One region of the Micromonospora ureilytica genome, then DNA from elsewhere that is predicted to be linked to it. Evidence: riboswitches for the same ligand, from Rfam matches in the RefSeq annotation. Region 1 holds a riboswitch; the other holds the start of a gene.
The links. Region 1 has a riboswitch for ZMP and ZTP ahead of IW248_RS10395 (glycine hydroxymethyltransferase). Riboswitches for the same ligand answer to the same signal wherever they lie in the genome.
Positions count from the first base shown of each region.

Region 2: it holds a riboswitch for ZMP and ZTP, as region 1 does, so the genes downstream of both, IW248_RS17500 (bifunctional 5,10-methylenetetrahydrofolate dehydrogenase/5,10-methenyltetrahydrofolate cyclohydrolase) here and IW248_RS10395 (glycine hydroxymethyltransferase) in region 1, are expected to answer to the same signal.

Region 1 is NZ_JADOTX010000001.1:2,342,786-2,350,071, forward strand. It holds gene IW248_RS10380 (NAD(P)H-hydrate dehydratase) at 1-827, shown strand, start outside; gene IW248_RS10385 (hemerythrin domain-containing protein) at 907-1,407, shown strand; gene IW248_RS10390 (SDR family NAD(P)-dependent oxidoreductase) at 1,468-2,274, opposite strand; ZMP/ZTP riboswitch at 2,431-2,520, shown strand; gene IW248_RS10395 (glycine hydroxymethyltransferase) at 2,540-3,976, shown strand; gene IW248_RS10400 (hypothetical protein) at 4,087-4,347, opposite strand; gene IW248_RS10405 (alpha-hydroxy acid oxidase) at 4,436-5,539, opposite strand; partial or broken gene lipP1 (LipP1 family hormone-sensitive lipase) at 5,643-6,557, opposite strand; gene IW248_RS10415 (cytochrome P450) at 6,565-7,286, opposite strand, start outside.
Region 2 is NZ_JADOTX010000001.1:3,883,414-3,890,699, reverse strand. It holds gene nrdR (transcriptional regulator NrdR) at 253-741, shown strand; gene IW248_RS17505 (vitamin B12-dependent ribonucleotide reductase) at 809-3,682, shown strand; gene IW248_RS17500 (bifunctional 5,10-methylenetetrahydrofolate dehydrogenase/5,10-methenyltetrahydrofolate cyclohydrolase) at 3,906-4,802, opposite strand; ZMP/ZTP riboswitch at 4,816-4,897, opposite strand; gene IW248_RS17495 (RNA polymerase sigma factor) at 5,038-5,607, shown strand; gene IW248_RS17490 (CU044_5270 family protein) at 5,618-6,589, shown strand; gene IW248_RS17485 (FAD-dependent monooxygenase) at 6,613-7,286, opposite strand, start outside.

The sequences.
Region 1 (7,286 bases):
TGCGGGACTGGGCGCTGCCGGTGCCGGTCGGCGGGAAGGAGAGCCGGGGCACCGTGCTGGTGGTCGGCGGCTCCCGCTTCACGCCGGGCGCGGTGCTGCTCGCCGGGGTGGCCGCGTTGCGCGCCGGCGCCGGGGTGCTCCAACTCGCCGCCGCCGAGTCCACCGCCGCCGCCCTGAGCATCCAGGTGCCCGAGGCGCTCGTGGTCGGCCTGCCGGAGACCGCCGACGGCGCGGTGGCCGCCGACCGGGACGGCCAGCTCGGCGAGCTGGTCGCGCAGGCCGACGTGGTGACCCTCGGCCCCGGCCTGAAGGCGATCGACGAGACCAACCGCCTGTTGGGCCTGGTCCTGGAGGCGGCCCGTCCGGATACGTCGCTGGTGCTCGACGCGTACGCCCTCGGTGCGCTCAGCCACGCACCGGACCTGCTGGTCGGCTCGGGTCGGCCCGTGGTGCTCACCCCCAACGTCACCGAGGCCGGGCACCTGCTCGGGCGGGACCCGGGCGACGACCTGGACGCCGAGGCGGCCGAGTTGGCCGCCCGGTACGAGGCGGTCGTGTCGCTGTACGGGCACGTGGCTGCCCCGGACGGGCGGGGTTGGCGGGAGGAGAGCGGCGACGCCGGGCTGGGCACCTCGGGCAGCGGGGACGTGCTCGCCGGGTTGTTGGCCGGGCTGCTGTCCCGGGGTGCCGACCCGGCGCAGGCGGCCTGCTGGGGCTCGTTCGCCCACTCGGTAAGTGGCCAGCGGCTGATCCCCCGCTACGGCCGGATCGGCTTTCTGGCTCGGGAACTGCTCGACGAGATCCCCCGCACACTGGCCATGGTCTGAGACGTTTTCACCTGTTTCCGCAATGGGCGTGGGGGTACCGGAACTCCACCAGCCGAGACTTTTCAGGGAGGTCACACCGGTGTCGACCGATGCCATCGTCCTGCTCAAAGAGGACCACAAGGAAATGCGCCGCCTGTTCAAGGCCTTCCAGGACGCCGAGGAGGGGCCGGCGAGCCAGCGGCAGAAGCTGGTGGACCAGATCCTGGAGGCACTGACAGTGCACACCTATCTGGAGAACGAGGTGATGTACCCGGAGGTCCGCCGGCTGCTGCCCGACCTGGAGGACGACATCCTCGAGTCGTACGAGGAACACCACGTCGCCGATGTGCTCTGCGCCGAGCTGGCCAGTATGGACGCCGACGACGAGCGGTTCAACGCCAAGACGACAGTGTTGATCGAGAACGTCACCCACCACGTCGAGGAGGAAGAGGAGGAGTGGTTCCCCAAGGTCCGCGACGCGCTGGGCCGCAAGCAGCTGCAGGAGATCGGCGAGAAGATGATCGCGCTGCGCGCGGACGCGCCGCGTACCCCCACCGCGCCGAAGGCGATCAAGAAGGCGCTCGATGCGGTGACGGCCTGAGGCACCCGCTCACACCGAAGGGCCCGGCATCATGCCGGGCCCTTCGTCGTGCACCACGGGTCAGTTCCCCGATCCCGGCTCGGCCATCCGGCGGTGCTGCTCGGACTTGAGCTTGTCCGGAATGATCTTGCCGGCGGCGGTCTGCATCTTGTTCATCAGCGAGCCCGCGGTGACCGTCTGGTCACCCTTCATCATCGCCTCGAAGCCCTGCGCGGCGACCTTCGCCGGGTCGTCCTTCCGGCCCGAGCCCACCCGGGTGTCCTCCATGTCGGCCCGGTCGAAGAACTCCGTGTCGGTCGGGCCGGGCATCAGCGCGGTCACCGTGACGCCGGTGTCCTTCAACTCGTTGCGCAGCGCCTCGGCGAAGGACTGCACGAACGACTTCGACGCGTTGTAGACCGCCTGGAACGGCCCCGGCATGGTGGAGGCGATCGACGAGGTGAAGAGGACCCGGCCCGCGCCCCGCTCGACCATCCCGGGCAGCAGCCGCTTCGCCAGGTGCACCGTCGAGCGCACGTTGAGGTCGACGATCTCCAGCTCGTCGGCGAGGTCGGTGCCGCCGACGAAGGCGCCACCGGCGCCCCGACCGGCGTTGAGCGCCAGCGCGTCCAGCGGCCGGCCGGTCGCGGTGACGGCGGCCACCAGCTCCGTCACGCCCTGCTCGCGGGCCAGGTCGACGCGGACCGACCAGACCTGCGGGCCGCCGTCACGGCGCAGCTTCTGTGCCGCCAGTTCGATGCCGTCGTCCTCGGCGGCGATGACCAGGTCGAAGCCGTGCTCGACGAACTGCGCCGCCAGCTCGTACCCGATCCCGCTGGAGGCCCCGGTCACCAGGGCGAGGGGCCGGTCGGAGGTGGGTGTGTTCATGATCTTGACTCCTTCTGTGCGAACCGTTCGGACCCTGGCCGCACCGCGGCGGTGCGGTGGTCACCTACCGAGTGCCCCGCGACGGACCGCGCAATCCCGTCGGCGGGTCGACTCCCGGAGGGCGGCCCGAACGGCCAGACCCGGCCCGGTAGGATCAGCGCAGGCCGTTACTGGCGCGTGGGGATGGACAACCATCGGGGAGCGGCCTCGTCACGTGGACGTTTGCCGAGCGCCTGGGCCTTCCCGCACGTCTGTTGGAGGTCGCATGTCGCGCAACGCCGAGTCCACCGCATTCCGTAGTGCCCTTGAGGTGATCAGGGCTGTCGAGCCGCGGGTGGCCGACGCCATCGGCGCCGAGCTGACCGACCAACGCGAGTCGCTCAAGTTGATCGCCAGCGAGAACTACGCCTCCCCGGCGACCCTGCTGGCCATGGGCAACTGGTTCAGCGACAAGTACGCCGAGGGCACCGTCGGCCGCCGCTTCTACGCCGGCTGCCAGAACGTCGACACCGTCGAGGCGCTCGCCGCCGAGCACGCTCGGGAGCTGTTCGGCGCCCCGCACGCGTACGTGCAGCCGCACTCGGGCATCGACGCCAACCTGGTCGCGTTCTGGGCGGTCCTGGCCGACCGGGTGGAGTCCCCCGCCCTGAAGAAGGCCCAGGTCCGTCAGGTCAACGACCTCACCGAGGCCGACTGGTTCGCCCTGCGCCGCGAGCTGGGCAACCAGCGGATGCTCGGCATGTCACTGGACGCCGGTGGCCACCTCACCCACGGCTTCCGGCCGAACATCTCCGGCAAGATGTTCGACCAGCGCAGCTACGGCACCGACCCGGCGACCGGCCTGATCGACTACGACCGGGTGGCCGAGGCCGCCCGCGAGTTCAAGCCGCTGATCCTGGTGGGCGGCTACTCGGCGTACCCCCGGAAGGTGAACTTCCGGATCCTGCGGGAGATCGCCGACTCGGTCGGCGCCACCTTCATGGTCGACATGGCGCACTTCGCCGGCCTGGTGGCCGGCAAGGTGTTCACCGGCGACTTCGACCCGGTGCCGCACGCGCACATCGTCACGACCACCACGCACAAGTCGTTGCGCGGCCCGCGCGGCGGCATGGTGCTCTGCCAGCCCGAGCTGGCCGACCAGGTGGACCGGGGCTGCCCGATGGTGCTCGGTGGGCCGCTGCCGCACGTGATGGCCGCCAAGGCGGTCGCGCTCGCCGAGGCCCGCCGGCCCGACTTCGCCGACTACGCCCAGCGGATCGTCGACAACGCGCAGGCGCTCGCCGAGGGGCTGCTGAGCCGGGGCGCCACGTTGGTCACCGGTGGCACCGACAACCACCTGGTGCTCATCGACGTGTCCGGGTACGAGCTCACCGGCCGGCAGGCCGAGCAGGCCCTCCTCGACTCGGGCATCGTCACCAACCGCAACTCGGTCCCGCAGGACCCGAACGGGGCCTGGTACACGTCCGGCATCCGGATCGGCACCCCGGCGCTGACCACCCGGGGCCTCGGCGCCGCCGAGATGGACCAGACCGCCGAGCTGATCCACACCGTGCTGACCCAGACCACCGCCGGCGCCAACGCCGACGGCACCCCGTCGAAGGCGAAGTACAACCTGGACGCCGGCCTGGCCGACAAGGTAGCCCGCCACGCCACCGACCTGCTGGCCACGTACCCCCTCTACCCCGGCATCGACCTGACCTGAGCCGCCGCTCCCGTCGATCTTGGAGTTGTGGTGCCCGACCCGGGCTGGTGCGCGACTTGCGTCCACCACCACAACTCCATGATCGACGCGGGAGGGTGCAGGGGCGACCGTCAGGCCATGGGGCGCTTCAGGTGGTAGCGGTGGACTTCGGTGCTGCCCTGGACGTTGTTGACGTCCTCGGCGGCGGAGACCAGCTCCCACCCCTCCCGACCGGCGCGGTTGAGGTGCGCGATGGCGGTGTCGCCATAGGCCGTGATGTCCTTACGTGACCCGTCCGGCGCGTACCAGACGAACGAGACGTGAAAATTGCGGCCCTGTCCCTGATAGCGACGGACGAGCAGGGCGTACTCCCAGGCAACCATGCGGCTTATTATGACCGTCCACCCAGGACGGCGGCACGCGGGTCGTCGCGCATTGCCATCCGATGAACGCGCTGTGTCAACCCGCCCGGTGCACCGCTCACCCCACCCCGAGGGTACGCAGCTCGCCGGCCGCCACCGTGTCTGAGCAGCCGGCCAGGGTGAGCGCATCGGTCAGCTCGGCGGCGAGCAGCGCCAACGCGTCCCGGGCGGCCGGTTCGCCACCGACGGCCAGCGCCCAGAGCAGCGGTCGGCCGACCAGCACCCCGGCCGCGCCCAACGCGAGCGCCCGCAGCACGTCGGTGCCGCCCCGGATGCCGCTGTCCAGCAGCACCTGGCAACCGTCCCCGACCGCGGCGACGACCTCCGGCAGCATGGTGACGCTCGCCGGTGAGCCGTCCAGTTGCCGCCCGCCGTGGTTGGAGACGACCACCGCGTCCGCGCCGACCCGTACCGCCTCGGTCGCGTCGCGCGGGTCCAGCAGCCCCTTGACCACCAGCGGCAGGTCGACCTGCTCGCGCAGCCACGCCAGGTCCGCCCAGCGCAGCGCCGGCGCGAACGACGCGGCGGTGTGCGCGGCGATCGCGGACACCCCGGGGGCACCGGAGTGTGCCAGCGCGTCGCGACCGTCGGGGAGGTTCGCGGCGACCACCTCGGCCGGCAGCCGGAACGCGTTGCGCAGGTCCCGAGGACGTCGGCCGAGCACCGGGACGTCCACGGTGACCACCAGCGCCCGGCACCCGGCCGCGACGACCCGGTCCAGCAGGTCGCGGACGAGGGCCCGGTCGCGCAGCCAGTAGAGCTGGAACCAGACGTCCGCGCCCACCCCGGTGACCTGTTCGATGGGTGTGCTGCCCAGAGTGCTCGCCAGGTACGGAATCCCGGCCGCGCCGGCCGCCGCCGCCAGACCCAGCTCTCCGTCCGGGTGCACCAGTCGCTGGTACGCCATCGGCGCCACCCCGACCGGCATGGCGTACCGACGGCCGAGCAGCCGGGTGCCGAGGTCGACAGTGTCCACGCCGCGCAGCACCCGGGGCAGCACCGCGACCCGGTCCAGTGCGTGTCGGTTCGCGGCGAGGGTCACCTCGGACGCGCTGCCGCCGGCCAGGTAGTCCCACACGTCCGGCGGCAGCAGGGCCCGGGCTTGCTCGGCGTAGTCGGCGAGCGACACGGCCGGCAGGTCGGTCAGCACCCGCTCACCCATCGCCCGGACCCGGCGTGGCCACCGGCTCGGCCGGGCCGGCCAACTCCTCCACCCCGCCCGGACCGTCGGCTTCGGCAGCCTCGCCCGGACCGGCCGCCAGCCCGAAGCGATCGCGGAGGAACGCCGCCGCGCTCCCCTGCGCCCGCCGCCCGTCGGTGAAGGTCCCCGGCATGGCGAAGAACCCGTGGATCATGCCCGGGTAGTGCTCCAGCCGGGTGGACACACCGGCGTCGCGCAGCCGCTCGGCGTACCGCTGCCCCTCGGTGTGGAGGGGGTCCAGTTCGGCGGTGATCACCAGCGCCGGCGGCAACCCGGACAGGTCGTCGGCGAGCAACGGGGAGGCCAGCGGGTCCCGGGCATGGGCCGGGTCGGCCAGGTAGTGCGTCCGGTACCAGACGATCGAACGGCGGTTGAACAGCGCCGGGTCGTCGTCGCCGGCCGGTTCGCCGCTCTGGTCGGTGTTCGGATAGACCAGCAGTTGCGCGGCGAGTGGGGGCCCGTCCGTCCGGCTGAGCAGGGTGACCGCGGCGGCCAGGTTCCCGCCGGCGCTGTCCCCTCCCACCGCCAGTCGGGTCGGGTCCACGCCCAGCCGGTCGGCGTGCCGGGCGACCCAGGAGGCGGCGGCGTGGCAGTCGTGCACCGCCGCCGGGAAGGGGTGCTCCGGGGCGAGCCGGTAGCCGACGGTGATCACCTGACAGGGGACGGCGTTGGCCAGGCGTCGGCAGATGCCGTCGGCGGTGTCGATGCTGCCGAGCGTCCACCCGCCGCCGAAGAAGTAGAGCAGGGTGGGCAGTGGACCCGAACCGGCCGGCCGGTACACCCGCAGCGGTAGTTCCCCGGCGGGGCCGGGGATCCGCTCGTCGCGTACCTCGGTCACCGGCTCGACCGCGCCGCCGCCGGCGCGGATCGCGGCCAGGTCCGCGGCGCGCGCCTCGGAAAGGGTCTGCGCGTACAGCGGCGGGGTGCCGGCCGCGGCACGGGCCGCACGGTACGCCGCCACCTCCGGATGCAGGGCCATGTCGCTCCTATCCACAGGTGCTCACCAGTAACTTGTCGATTCCGCGCAGGAACAGGCTGCCGCTGTACGTCGGCGTCTCGGTGACCGTCAGCGCCGGGAACCGGGCGAACAGCCGGGGCAGCGCGAGGCGACCCTCCAACCGCGACACCGCCGCGCCGAGGCAGAAGTGCAGACCCACCCCGAAGGCCAGTGACGGAGGGCCGGGACGGGTCGGGTCGAAGGTGTCCGGGGCCGGGAAGCGGGCCGGGTCCCGGTTGGCCGCCCCGATCATGATCAGCACATTGTCGTCCTTCGCGACCGGCGCGCCGTGCAGCACGGTGTCGGCCGGCGCGGCGCGCGCCAGGAAGTGCACCGGGCTCGCCAACCGCAGCACCTCGTCGACGCAGCCCTGCGCCAGCGTGGCGTCGGTGGGCAGCGCCGCGACCGTCTCCGGGTGCGCCAACAGCAACGGCAGCCCATTGCTGAGCATGTAGACGGTGGTGACGAAGCTGGCGTTGAACAGCACGATCAGGTTGCTGACCAGCTCCTCCTCGGTCAGCTCCACCTCCCCGGAGTCCAGCGCCTCGACCAACCCGCTGAGCAGGTCGTTCCCGGGCACTCGACGGCGGTGTTCAAGCAGCTCCCGGTAGAAGACCCGCAACTCCCGCGCGGCGGCGTTGGCCGCGGCCAGCCGCTGCGGGGTCTTCCCCGCCACGTCCAGGAACTCGTCGATCCACTCCACCCGCTCGC
Region 2 (7,286 bases), 1.5 Mb from region 1:
GTGGATGGCCGGATGGTCCGTGACGCGCCGGACACGCCGATCAACTTGACCCGGCTTCCCCGGCGACATACCGTCGACCCCTAGATGTAGTAGTGACACGGGCGTAAGTTGCCTACAGGTTGGGTCTGACTACCGACCGCACTCCCGTAACGTCGATCACGGCGGGCGTCATCCGAGGATGGCACCGTCGCGGTGAGTCGTGTCCGGGGGTGTCCGGTGTGCTCGCAGTTGATCATTTTATGGAGGTGGGCGATGCGGTGTCCGTACTGCCGGCACGCTGACTCCCGGGTGGTCGACTCGCGGGAGGCCGACGACGGCCAGCTCATCCGGCGGCGGCGTTCCTGCCCGGAGTGCGGCAAACGGTTCACGACCGTCGAGGAGGCGGTCCTCGCGGTCGTCAAGCGCAGCGGGGTGACCGAGCCGTTCAGTCGCACGAAGATCATCGGCGGGGTGCGTAAGGCGTGCCAGGGCCGGCCGGTGGACGACGACTCACTCGCGCTGCTCGCGCAGCGGGTGGAGGAGACGGTCCGGGCCAAGGGGGCCGCCGAGATCCCCAGTCACGACGTGGGCCTGGCGATCCTGGGTCCGCTGCGCGACCTGGACGAGATCGCCTACCTGCGGTTCGCCAGCGTCTACCGCTCGTTCGACTCACTCGCCGACTTCGAGCGCGAGATCGAGACGTTGCGGGCCGCGGCGCAGGCCCGGGTCGATGCGGTCGAGGCCGCCGGCCGTACCAGCTGAGTCTTCACAGTTTTTCGAGAGATTGGGACGCGCGGTGGGTGACCGCGCAGACGAGGGGGGCAACGGCGTGACAACTAGCCGTTCACGAAGCAAGGCAGGCGTGGGGCTGAAGATCGAGCGGGTGTGGACGACGGAGGGTGTCCACCCGTACGACGAGGTCTCCTGGGAGCGCCGTGACGTCGTGATGACGAACTGGCGGGACGGCTCGATCAACTTCGAGCAGCGTGGGGTGGAGTTCCCGGAGTCGTGGAGCGTCAACGCGGCAAACATCGTCACCACGAAGTACTTCCGGGGCGCGGTGGGGACCCCGGAGCGGGAGTGGTCGCTCAAGCAGTTGATCGACCGGGTGGTGACCACCTACCGCACCGCGGGTGAGGAGTACGGCTACTTCGCCAGCCCGGCCGACGCCGAGGTCTTCGCGCACGAGCTGACCTGGATGCTGCTGAACCAGGTGTTCAGCTTCAACTCGCCGGTCTGGTTCAACGTGGGCACGCCGTCGCCGCAGCAGGTCAGCGCCTGCTTCATCCTGGCCGTCGACGACTCGATGGACTCGATCCTCGACTGGTACAAGGAGGAGGGGCTGATCTTCAAGGGCGGCTCCGGCTCCGGGGTCAACCTGTCGCGGATCCGCTCGTCCCGTGAGCTGCTCTCCTCCGGCGGCAACGCCTCCGGTCCGGTCAGCTTCATGCGCGGCGCGGACGCCTCCGCCGGCACCATCAAGTCCGGCGGCGCGACCCGCCGGGCGGCCAAGATGGTCATCATCGACGTCGACCACCCGGACATCCAGGAGTTCGTGGTCACGAAGGCGCGCGAGGAGGACAAGATCCGCGCGCTGCGTGACGCCGGGTTCGACATGGACCTCGGTGGCTCCGACATCGTCAGCGTGCAGTACCAGAACGCCAACAACTCGGTCCGGGTCTCCGACGAGTTCATGTCGGCGGTGGAGAACGGCAAGGGCTTCGACCTGCGCGGCCGGCTGGACGGCTCGGTGATCGAGACCGTCGACGCCAAGAAGCTGTTTCGCTCCATCTCCCAGGCAGCCTGGGAGTGCGCCGACCCCGGTCTGCAGTACGACGACACGATCAACGACTGGCACACCTGCCCGGAGACCGGGCGGATCACCGCGTCGAACCCGTGCTCGGAGTACCTGCACCTGGACAACTCCTCGTGCAACCTGGCCTCGCTCAACCTGATGAAGTTCCTCCGTGCCGACGGTGGCTTCGAGGTGGAGAAGTTCGTCAAGTCCGTCGAGTTCGTGATCACCGCGATGGACATCTCGATCTGCTTCGCGGACTTCCCGACCGAGAAGATCGGTGAGACGTCCCGCGCCTACCGGCAGCTCGGCATCGGCTACGCCAACCTGGGCGCCCTGCTGATGGCCACCGGCCTGCCGTACGACTCGGACCAGGGCCGCTCGGTCGCCGCGTCGATCACGTCCCTGATGACCGGCACCGCCTACCGCCGCTCTGCCGAGCTGGCCGGCGTCGTCGGCCCGTACGACGGCTACGCCCGCAACGCCGAGCCGCACAAGCGGGTCATGCGCAAGCACGCCGCGGCCAATGACGAGATCAAGCCGAGCAGCCCGGTGGCCACCGCGATCGTCCGTGAGGCGACCAAGCAGTGGACCCAGGGCAACAAGATCGGTGACAAGTTCGGTTGGCGCAACGCGCAGGCGAGCGTCCTCGCCCCGACCGGCACGATCGGCTTCATGATGGACTGCGACACGACCGGCGTGGAGCCGGACCTGGCGCTTGTCAAGTTCAAGAAGCTGGTCGGCGGCGGCTCGATGCAGATCGTCAACCAGACGGTGCCGCGCGCCCTGCGCAGCCTCGGCTACCCCGAGGAGCAGGTCGAGGCGATCGTCGAGCACATCGCCGACCACGGCCACGTGGTGGACGCCCCCGGCCTCAAGCCGGAGCACTACCCGGTCTTCGACTGTGCCATGGGGGAGCGGACGATCGCCCCGATGGGTCACGTGCGGATGATGGCGGCCATTCAGCCGTTCGTCTCCGGCGCCATCTCCAAGACGGTCAACATGCCGGAGGCGGCCACCGTCGAGGACGTCGAGAAGATCTACTTCGAGGGCTGGAAGCTCGGCCTCAAGGCGCTGGCGATCTACCGGGACAACTGCAAGGTCGGGCAGCCGCTCTCGGTGGCCAAGTCCAACAAGGCCACCGAGCCGGCCGCAGTCGAGACCGCAGCGGCCGCACCGGCCGCTGTCGAGAAGGTCATCGAGTACCGGCCGGTGCGTAAGCGCCTGCCGAAGAAGCGCCCGTCCGAGACGGTCAGCTTCTCCGTCGGTGGCGCCGAGGGCTACCTGACCGCGTCGTCCTACCCGGACGACGGCCTCGGTGAGGTCTTCCTGAAGATGTCCAAGCAGGGCTCGACCCTCGCCGGCGTGATGGACGCCTTCTCGGTGGCCATCAGCATCGGCCTGCAGTACGGCGTGCCGCTGGAGACGTTCGTCAGCAAGTTCACCAACATGCGCTTCGAGCCGGCCGGCATGACCGACGACCCGGACGTGCGGATGGCGGCCTCGGTGATGGACTACATCTTCCGTCGCCTGGCGCTGGACTTCCTGCCCTACGAGCGCCGTGCCGAGCTGGGCATCTTCACCGCCTCGGAGCGGGCCGCGCAGCTGCGGGCCGAGGCCGACGCGGAGGCCGCCGCCGTCACCGGCGTCGAACTGACCGCGATGGCGTCGTCCGCACCGGTGGAGGCCCCGGCCAAGTCCGAGGCCGTCGCCCAGCCGGCCCAGGAGATGGCCGACGTGGCCGCCGCCAAGCCGGCTCCGAGCGTGGGTTCCAGCACCGAACTGCTGGAGGCCGTGATCGGCAAGGCCGCCGACGCACCGCTCTGCTTCACCTGCGGTACGAAGATGCGCCCCGCCGGTAGCTGCTACGTCTGCGAGGGCTGCGGCTCCACCAGCGGCTGCAGCTGACGTACGCGAAACGCGGCGCTGCCCCGGTCTCCCTCGTCGGAGGCCGGGGCAGCTCCGTTTCCGGGTCCCCTGGAGGCTCGCGCGGGAGAGCATGTTGTCGTTGGCCGTGATGCCTGTGAGTCATCGTGATGACTCACAGGCATCACGCTCGTCAGGGTGTTGCGCGGTGGGCTGGCAGCCCACCGCGCAATAGCCGCCTTCTGGCGATGACGACGGAACCGGGCTACTGGCTCGCGCGTTCGGCGGCGCGCACGGCGTTGCGGAACAGCATCGCGACGGTGGTCGGACCGACCCCGCCGACCCGGGGCGTGATCGCGCCGGCGACCTCGGCGCACGCTTCGTCCACATCCGGCAGGAGACGCCGCCCGTCGTAGCGGACGCCGGCGCCGATGACGACGCCGCCGGGCTTGACGTGCTCAGGCTGCACGATCCCGGGTACGCCGGCGGCGGCCACGAGGATGTCGGCGCGGCGGGTGTAGCGGGCCCAGTCGGGCACACCTGTGTGTACGACGGTGACGGCCGCGTTGGCGGTCGGGCGCTTCTGGGCGAGCAGCATCGCCAGGGGGCGGCCAAGGGTGGCGCCGCGGCCGAGGATGACGACCTCACGACCGGCGACGGGGATCTCGTAGTACGCCAGGAGGGCTTCGATGCCGGCGGGGGTGCACGGCAGCGGGCCGGGCAGGCCGACGGCGAGACGCCCTATGTTCAGCGGATGCATGCCGTCGACGTCCTTGTCCGGGTCGATGGTCTGCAACGCCGCGTCGTAGTCCAGGTGCCCCGGCACGGGGTACTGCACGAGCAGCCCGTGCACGGCCGGGTCGGTGTTGAACCGGGCAATGGCCCGGTGCAGCTCGGCCTGGGTGGCGGTGGCAGGCAGATGCACGTGCGGGGACGCGAACCCGAGCGCGGCGGCCTGACGCTGCTTGATGGCGATGTAACCGGCGCTGGCGTCGTCGTCGCCGACGAGGATGGTGGCGAGGCTCGGGGTGATCCCGCGGCTGCGTAGGCGGGCTGCCGCGGCGGCGGTCTCGGCCAGGACGGCCTCGGCGACGGGTGCGCCCGGCAGGAGCCGGGCCGTGCCCGACGGGGTGTGCTCTACGGATTTGCTGGTCGTGGTCATGACGGTTCCTCGACGCAGGCGCCCAGGCGGTCGACGCCCGCGACAGGCTCCCCGATGGTTTCACCATCCCCGTGCCGCCAGTCGCCGGTGCTTCGATAATGCCGCATCACCAGGGCGGTTGCCCAACTGGACCAGCAGGGCCGCCGTCAGCGCCGGGCAGGCTCGCCATGGTTCGGTAACACCTGCGCTCCGGCTTACGAAGAAGGGGTGTGAAGGCTACGAGGGAGGACGGCCTGTGAGTGAGCCGAGCCGAGCCGACGACGACATTTCCAGCATCGGAGCCGATCCGGTGGCCTTCGAGGTCTTCTACCGGCGGCACCTGGAGGCGGTGGGCCGGTTCGTGGCGCGGCGGGTCGACGACCCACACCTCGCCGCCGACCTCACCGCTGACGTGTTCCTGGCGGTGATCGAGTCGGCGGCCGGCTACCGGCCGGACCGGGGTAGCCAGATCGGCTGGCTGTACGGGGTGGCCCGCAACGTCATCGGCGACGAGCGGCGTCGGGCGGCCCAACGGCTGCGGGTGACCGGCCGTCTGGCCGGCCGACGGGACCTGGGCCCCGATGACATCGCCCGCATCGAGGAGCGGATCGACGCCGAGTCGGCGGCCCGCCGCACCCATCGGGCCCTGAGCGAGCTACCCGAGGGCACCCGGACGCTCGTCGAACTCGTCGCGGTGGACGGCCTCACCGTCGCGGAGGCGGCGACCGTGCTGGGGGTGTCGCCGGTCGCCGCTCGGGTCCGCCTGCATCGGGCCCGCCGCCTCGTCCGCGCCGTGCTCGCCCACCCGGCCACCACCCTCGCCTGAGGAGACGGAGATGACGATGAACGAGATCGAACGGTCGCCGCAGGGTTTCGAGGAGCAGCTCCTCAGGGATCTGACCGCTCACGTCGCCCAACGGGCCGAGTCGGCTTCGGCGGCCCGTCCGGTCGGACGCCGTACCCGGTTCCTGCGTGGTTGGCGCCTCGCCGGAGCGTTAGGGCTGGCAGTCACGTTGACCGCCGGCGCGCTGGCGGTTCAGACCATGAGGCTGGGCGATCAGCCGCCGCCCACGGCCAACGCGTCGGAGATCTTCCATCTGGCGGCCGACGCGGCCCGGCAGCAGCCGGAACTCACCGCTCGGCCCGATCAGTACGTCTTCACGGAATCCCTGGCGACGATCCGGGATTTGCCGGACAGCGGCCCGTACCAGACCATTCGGAACCAACTGTGGCAGTCGGCCGGCGGAGTCGCGTACACGCAGGGACGCTACCGACAGGAGAGCGATCCGAACGGGTGGGGCGAGCTGAGGGTGCTCCGCATGGACGATGCCGCCGATCCCACGAAGGAGCTCGACGCGTTCCAGCCGCCCGCGTACCACGGGGACCTGCCCACCGATCCGGACGAGCTGCTTCGATACCTTCGGGAACACCCGGTCGACCTGCACCTTCCCGAAGGCGCCGACGAGGAGGCCGTGTACGGGGGCGAGAGCATGGCGTACACCACCGCATGGTCGATGCTCGACGGCTACGTGCCGCCCCGAGCGCTGGCGGCGCTGTTCGAAGTGCTGGCACGGCAGCCCGGAGCGGTCGTCATATCGGGTGACGTCGTGGACGTCGCCGGCCGGCACGGGGTGGCGATTCGTATGCCCGGCGTGATCGGCGGCAACCTGGATCTCATCTTCGATCGGGACTCCCACGTCTACCTTGGCACCCGTAATTCGGTGGTGCGTAACGGCAAGGAGTCACTGGAGTCGGCTGCCGCGCTCCTGCGGGTCGCAATCGTCGACAGGCCGGGGCAGCTGCCGTGAGCGGGCTGGCCACGGCAGACCGGTCAGGGCTGGGCGAACAGGGGCCCGTAGTTCGAGCGGAACATCTGCTCGCCGAGGCGGCGCATCACCAGGTCGCGCAGCGCGGGTGGGAGCCCGGTGGCCTTGTCGCGGCGGTGGGTCTGACTGAGCACCCAGTTCGTACGCGGGCGACGCCGCGTCTCAAAGTCACGCAGCGCGTCGGCGACGGAATCGGCGGTGGCCAACGACGAGGCGAGCACGACGGCGTCCTCCAGGGCCATCGCCGCGCCCTGGGCCATGTTCGGTGAGGTGGCGTGGGCGGCGTCGCCGATCAGCAGCACCGGCCCCCGGGACCAGGAGTCGAGGACGACCTCCTGGTTCGGCCCGGCGTGCAGGGTGCTGTCGTCGTAGTCGAGGGCCTTGAGCATGGTGGCCACCGGCTCGGTGAACGTCGCAGCCAGGTCGTCACGCCAGTCGGGCCGGTCGGCCACCGGGCCGTCGTTGTAGTAGCAGTACGTCTGCTCGGCGCTGATCGGGATCGTCAGGAACTGCCTTCCACGCCCCAACTGCACCGACCAGACCGGCTCGTCGTCCACGCGGGGAGCGACCCACCGGTACGCGTACTGGCCGAGGTCCCGGGCGGCTCGGCCGTCGAAGGCGAGCCGGCGGACCGTCGAGTTCACCCCGTCCGCGCCGAGCACCAGGTCGTACCGTTGGG